Regions from separate parts of the Arthrobacter sp. Y3224055 genome, predicted to be linked through region 1. Evidence: riboswitches for the same ligand, from Rfam matches in the RefSeq annotation. Region 1 holds a riboswitch; the other holds the start of a gene.
What was found. A riboswitch is a leader RNA that binds a small molecule or an ion and turns the genes downstream of it on or off. The one in region 1 is predicted to bind cyclic di-AMP.
Positions count from the first base shown of each region.

Region 2: it holds a riboswitch for cyclic di-AMP, as region 1 does, so the genes downstream of both, AC5RTY_RS15355 (C40 family peptidase) here and AC5RTY_RS16760 (M23 family metallopeptidase) in region 1, are expected to answer to the same signal.

Region 1 covers NZ_JBNHGB010000008.1:113,987-117,383, forward strand. Annotated here, with positions in the region: gene AC5RTY_RS16755 (aldo/keto reductase) at 1-211, shown strand, start outside; gene AC5RTY_RS16760 (M23 family metallopeptidase) at 292-1,227, opposite strand; cyclic di-AMP (ydaO/yuaA leader) riboswitch at 1,229-1,400, opposite strand; gene AC5RTY_RS16765 (GlcG/HbpS family heme-binding protein) at 2,084-2,485, opposite strand; gene fdhA (formaldehyde dehydrogenase, glutathione-independent) at 2,520-3,397, opposite strand, start outside.
Region 2 covers NZ_JBNHGB010000006.1:256,730-260,126, reverse strand. Annotated here, with positions in the region: gene AC5RTY_RS15360 (MDR family MFS transporter) at 1-278, opposite strand, end outside; gene AC5RTY_RS15355 (C40 family peptidase) at 660-1,568, opposite strand; cyclic di-AMP (ydaO/yuaA leader) riboswitch at 1,572-1,736, opposite strand; gene AC5RTY_RS15350 (LysR substrate-binding domain-containing protein) at 1,986-2,918, shown strand; gene AC5RTY_RS15345 (MFS transporter) at 3,045-3,397, opposite strand, start outside.

The sequences.
Region 1 (3,397 bases):
CGTCGACGCGTTGGAGACCGTCGCCCAGTCGCGCGGCATCTCCCTCACGACAACCGCGCTCGCCTGGCTGCTGACCAAGCCCGGCATTACCGCTCCGCTGGCCAGCGCCCGGACGCCCGAACAGCTGCCGGAGCTGATGGCCGCCACGGACGTGGAGTTGACCGCCGACGAAGTTGCCGCCCTGGACCGGGCGTCGAGGCCCTTCGCCTGACCGGCCCTTAACGACGACGGCGATGCCGTGTGGGCATCGCCGTCGTCGGTGGCGGAAGCTCCGCCGTCGTCAAGGGTGGGTTAGAGCCAGCCGGCCGGATCCACCAATTGACCGTCCTTGACAACCTCAAAGTGCAGGTGGCAGCCGGTGGAGTTGCCGGTGGTGCCCAGCTGGCCGATGGCCTGGCCCTTGGCCACCTTCTGGCCCAGCGAAACGCCGATCGACTGCAGGTGGTTGTAGGTAGTCTTCAGGCCGCTGCCGTGCTGAATTACGATGCGGTTGCCGCCGCCGCCAACCTGCCAGCCGGCCTCGACGACCTTGCCGCCGTCGGCCGCGTGGACAGGGGTGCCGCAGGCCATGGCGTAGTCAATGCCGGTGTGCAGCTCGCCGGCAGCACCGGTGATCGGGTTCTGGCGGTAGCCGAAGCCGGAGGTCTGGTTCATGTTCGGGATCGGAGCGGCCAGCTTGCCGGTGGCAAAGCCGACGGTCTTCGCCTTGGCTGCGGCGGCCTTCTTGGCTGCGGCCGCGGCCTTTGCCTTCTTCTCGGCTGCAGCCTTCTTGGCCGCAGCTTCGGCCTTCGCCTTCTTCTCGGCTGCAGCCTTCTTGGCGGCCGCCGCCTTTTCGTCGGCCTTCTTCTTTTCGGCGGCCTCGGCGGCAACCTGGGCTTCCTCCGGCGTAGCCTTGCTGGCTACCTTGGCCCGGTCAAAGCGGATTTCGGCCTCCTGGGCCGCCTGAATCTGCACGGGGCTTTGCTCGGAGGCACGGTCGGAACCTACGTCGGTAGTGCCGCCGGCTTGGGCCACCGGGACCACTGCCGCGGCCAGGATGCCGGCGGCAACGGCAGCAAGGCCGGTCTTGCGGGCGAGGGAGTAGGCCGCCGGGGATGCTTCCCCTTCGCGGCGGGCAGGGGAGCCCTCGCTGGAACGGGAGATCTTAGCCAGAGCGGAACGCGAAATCTTGGACAGGGCATTCGTGGGGGTGTCGGAACGGCGACGACCGCGCACAGGGTTGTTCACAGGGTTTCCTCTCTTGCGTCTGCGAAGTTAGCTGTCGGATTCGAGCGAGAGTTCACTCGGTCCTGCCGGCAGTCGGATTTCAGAGTGCGACTGTGCCGGTGAGGACTTCACCCCGAGGTGCCCCCAAGCACCGTAAGTGGTTCCTCCGCCCCTGCCTTCGATGAAAAGCTCGATTCTTGCGGTCCGCTGGCAGGGTTAGACGGGCGGACCGGGTGCCTACCTAGATAGATAGGAACAAATTCAAAATTACCGGAGCGACACGCGGCGTTACAAATTCGTTATCCGTGTTCCTTGTCACCAGAAGTTCCTCGGTCTGAGGTGATTCCTTTAATTGGGCGGTGTGTGCATCCGCCAGGGATTCGCGGCGCTGCTTGGCCGTTAGCGGAGCCCCGCGCCGGGGAGTGATCGGAAGTTGCACGCCGTTCCCGGGCCGTTAGTGGAGCCCCCGCGCCGGGGAGTGAGCGGAAGTTACACGCCGTTCCCCGGCCGTTACCGGACCCGGCCGCTACCGAACCCCGGCCGGTAAGGGACGCCGCCGCCGGGCAGCTTGCAGTTAGCATTGGCGGCCCGGCGCGCAGCAAGCCTTCGCAGCGCTGCTCTCGGGGAAGTGCGCAGTGAATCGTGGCGGCGCAGACTGCGGACGCGGTGAAGGCCTGCCGTGATGAACGCAACAAGCAGGGGCAGGCATCCGGATGTAGCCGCGTACCGGTCAGTTCGGCTGGCGCAGCAGGCCAAACCCGGCGAGCAGACGCCGAATCCCGGCCGGCGGCCCGGTCCCGACGATCAGGCGCTGACCCGGACTCGGGTCCGCGGCCCGGTGCCGATAATCAGGTGTTGACCGGCTCCGGAGCCAAAACTAGAGTGCCGCCGCTCCAGCCTCCGCCACCGACTGGTCCTGCTCTCCGGAGCCGCCGCTGACGCCGATCGAACCGACCACCTGGCCGTCGCGGGAGAGCGGGATGCCGCCGGCGAAAATCATGATGCGGCCGTGGTTGCTGGCATGGATGCCGTAGAACTGATTGCCCGGCTGCGAGTTGTCGCCCAGGTCCTTGGTCTGGATGTCGAACGCCCGCGAGGTGAAGGCCTTGTTGATCGAGATGTCGATGCTGCCCAGCCACGCCCCGTCCATCCGCACGTGCGAGACCAGGTTCCCGCCCGCATCGGCGACGGCGATGTTCATCGGCTGGCCGATGTCGGCGGCTTTGGCCTCGGCGGCGGCAATGACCCGGCGGGCGTCTTCCAAGGTGACGGTGTCCATGTTTGCTCCTAGGTTCAAGGCCCCGTCGCGGGGCCTAGCTGATGTAACCGTTGGGGTTGAGCACGTACTTTGTGGCGGCACCGGCGTCGAACTCCGCATAGCCCTTCGGCGCGTCCTCCAAGGGGATGGCCGTGGCGTTCACGGCCTTCGCTATTTGCACCCTGTCGTGCAGGATGGCCATCATCAGGCCGCGGTGGTACTTCATCACCGGGCACTGCCCCGTGGTGAAGGAGAGCGACTTGGCCCAGCCCGTGCCCAGCGAGAGCGAGAGCGAGCCCTTCTGCGCGGCCTCGTCGATTCCGCCCGGGTCGCCGGTGACGTACAGCCCCGGGATGCCCAGCGCCCCGCCGGCCGCAGTAACCTCCATCAGCGAGTTCAGCACGGTGGCCGGCGCCTCTTGGGCGTCCTTGCCGTGCCCGCGGGCCTCGAAACCCACCGCGTCCACGCCGCAATCCACCTCCGGGACGCCCAAAAGCTGTTCGATCTGGTCCCTGGGATGGCCCTGGGAGACGTCCACGGTCTCGCAGCCGAAGCTGCGCGCCTGGGCGAGGCGGCCCTCGTTCATGTCCCCGACAATCACGACGGCGGCGCCGAGCAACTGGGCACTGGCCGCAGCGGCCAGCCCCACGGGGCCGGCGCCGGCAATGTACACGGTGGATCCAACCCCCACGCCGGCGGTGACGGCGCCGTGGAAGCCGGTGGGGAAGATATCGGAGAGCATGGTCAGGTCCATGATCTTCTCGAGCGCCTGGTCCTTGTCCGGGAACTTCAGCAGGTTCCAGTCGGCGTAGGGGACCAGCACGTACTCGGCCTGGCCGCCCACCCAGCCTCCCATGTCCACGTAGCCGTAGGCGCTGCCCGGGCGCTCCGGATTCACGTTCAGGCAGATGCCGGTCTTCCGCTCCTTGCAGT
Region 2 (3,397 bases), on a different contig from region 1:
CGCGTGGTGAAACGCTGCAAAAGGAATCCGGTCACCGGGATGACCACGGCCATGGTCAGCATGAACGCCGTGGTCAGCCACTGCGCCGCGCGGGCGCTGATGCCCAGGTCGTCCATCAGGTCGGTCAGCGCCACGGACATGATGGTCTCGTTCAGGATCACCACGAACGCAGACATCAACAGGATGCCAATCACGCGGCGGTTCCGGCGCGACTCATCAGCCGTCAGCCCGCTGCCGCGGGCGGGTCCGGGCCGTGCCGAGGCTCTGTTCGTCGACATATCTTTATTCACGGGAAGATCCTCGCGTGGAAATCGTGCTGTTGGGGGCGGCCGGAAACAGCCCAAGAAGGCCGGGCGCAGGCGGAGTAACAGCTTAACCTGCCCCCACTGACTCCTATTCCCGGCGGTCAACCTCGAATAAACAACGACGCCGGTGCTCGCCGCCGGGCGGCAACCGCCTCCTGCGGGGGAGGGGCGCGCGCCAATGGTTCCCCCACCGGTCCCCTTCAAGAGGACTCCGGCCGCGTCGTTTAAGTGGAGGGAAAGTCGCGCTTACGGGTTAAAAGAGGAGAAGCCCCGCCGGCGCAAGGCCGACGAGGCTTCCCTGTGATCCTGGACCGGCCGTTGGGGGATTAGCCGGTCCAGGAGTTTTAGGGGTGGTTACATCGTGTAGTAACCGGTAACGGGCATGGCGTTCACGTCGTGCACCATGGTGCCCTGACTCGGGTTCAGGGCGCTGATCATTTTGCCGCCGCCCAGGTAGATGCCCACGTGGCCGCCGCCGTTCTGCACCACCAGGTCGCCCGGCTGCGGGTTGCTGGTCGGGGTAAGGGCGCCGCCCTGGTGCTGGCTGAGGCGGGGGAGGTCAACGCCGGCCTGGGCGTAGACCCACTGGGTGAAGCCGGAGCAGTCCCAGCCGGCCGTGGAGGTGCCGCCCCAGACGTAGGGCGTGCCCTGGGCGGACAGGGCGATGTCCACGATGCTCTGGTTGCCACCGGTGGAGGCCGGCTTGATGTCGGCGCTGGCCAGCGAGACAGTCGCGGCGTCGGTCGACGCAGCCAGGGTCGTAGCGGCTCCGCCGCCGGCCTGCGCTGCCTGTCCGCCACCGGACTGTGCGGATCCGGTCAGCGCGATCTGGTCGCCCGGGTAGATGATGGAGTACGCGCCCAGGCCGTTGATGGCCAGCACGTCCTGCACATTCTTGCCGTACTGGGCGGCAATCGTGCCCACGGTGTCGCCCGCGACCACGGTGTGCGTGGTGGCACCGGTAGCGGCACCGGCGTCGGCGGCCGAGCTGGTAACGGAAGCGCGCTCCACCTCGAAGCCGGCGTTGGCCGGAGCGGCAACGGTGTCCGTTGCATTGGCAGCGCCGTAGGTCGGGACCGTGACATCGGCGGCGGCATTGGCCGGCAGGCCGGCACCCAGCATCAGGCCACCGGCGGCGGTGACGACGGCGGCGCCGCGGCCGACGGTTCCGGCGCGGGACGATACAGCCTGGGACAGACCGGCCACGGTGGTGTTGCGGACCGGGGTGGCACGGTGGCGTGCGCGATTGTTTTTGAGCAGCAAGAAGATACCTCTCCCAATGCCTGCGAGGTAAGCTGTCGGGTTCGGGTGGGAGTCACCCGGCCGTGCGGCAGTGCGGTAAGCACTCCGTACGACTTAACCCCAAGAGCCCCAAGAGGGGCCCGGAATGTGGGTCCCCCGCCTCTGCCAGATGTCTAGCGAACGAACTCGGAAAGGCTGGCAGAGCTAGGCAATACCCTCCGAGGACATCGGCGCATGATCGCCGACGTGCTGAAAACATTACATAACGGTTCGGTAACTGTCCAAGCCCTGAAATTTACCTGTGGATAACCTGAGAGCCATCTTGCGGTCAGGAGCGAGCAACCCCCAGGGGGCCGTTGCACGCGTCCGTCACGGTACAACGGGCGCAACAATCGGCCGATTAAGCAGTCGCTGCGGGCTAACTTGTACGCTGGCAGAGTGGTGGACTTCACGCTTAAACAGCTGCAGTACTTTGTGGCAGTCGCTGACCACGGCTCAATCTCGGCCGCCGCCGCCGCCAGCCACATCTCACAGGCGGCGATGTCCCAGGCGCTGACAGAGCTGGAGCGGATCGTCGGCGCGCAGCTGATGGTGCGGCACCGGTCCCGCGGAATCGCCCTGACCGGCGTCGGGCAGCAGTTCCTGCGCGACGTCCGGAGCCTGGTCCGGCACGCCGACGACGTGCAGAACAGCATCATCGAGCGCCAGCAGGGGTTGGTCGGCCCGCTGGCCATCGGCTGTTACAGCACCCTGTCCGCCTTCTGGGTTCCGGTGATCAGCGAACGGTTCATCAAGCCGCATCCGCGCCTCACCGTGACCATGGAGGAAGGCGAGGCCGCCGAGCTGCAGCACCGGATGCAAGAGGGCTATTTGGATGCGGTGCTGACCCATACGCGGCACCTCTTGCCCGGCGTGCAGGCCCGCACCGTCAAGGAAGGCCGGCCCTACGTCCTGCTTGCTGCAAGCCACCCGCTGGCTTCGCGCAAAAGCGTCCGGCTCGCCGAGCTGGCCGAAGAAGACTTCGTCTCGCTGGACATCCCCACCGTGCGAGATAACCAGTTGGTCAATCTGCGGCTGTCCGGGCTGGATCCGAAGATCGCCTGGCGATCGTCAAGTTTTGAGGCGGTGCGGGGCATGGTGGCGCGCGGCCTCGGCTACACCGTGCTGGTGCAGCGGCCGCCGGGCAATTACAGCTACGACGGGCTTCCCCTGGCCACGGTGGAAATCGACGGGCCGGTCGGTCACAGCGATGTCTGTGTGGCCTACGCCAGCGTCACCCGGCCCAGCCTCAGGCTGCGGGCATTCCTGGACTTCTGCGCAGAGGTTGGCGGCGCTGCGGCGAGCGGATGGGATGAGCACACGACGGCGTGATCCACCCTGAAGGCGCTGCGGCGAGCGGCTGGGATGAGCACACGACGGCGTGATCCCGCTTAACCGCGACGGCGGCCGCTGCCTCGGGCAACGGCCGCCGCATGCCGGTACGGCATGCTGGAGGAACTACATGTTCTCCGCGGTCAGGTCCTGGTCCTTTCCTTCCTTGATAGCCAGGATGCACAGCCCTGCGAGGACGAACGCGCCGGCCCAGACCGTCGCCACCAGCCACAGCTCGCCGCCGGCCGCCAGCACCAGCCCGCTGGCGATCATGGGGGTAAAACCTGCGCCCAGCGTCGAGGAGAGCTGGTAGACCAGCGAGGCGCCGGTGTAGCGCATCCGGGTCGGGAACAGCTCGGCGGTAAACGCCCCGAACGGTCCGAAGATCGTGCCCTGGATGACGCCGTTGGCCAGGAACAGCCCGATCGCGAACAGCCACAGCGTCCCGAGCTCCAGCATCCACATGATGGGGAAGGCCA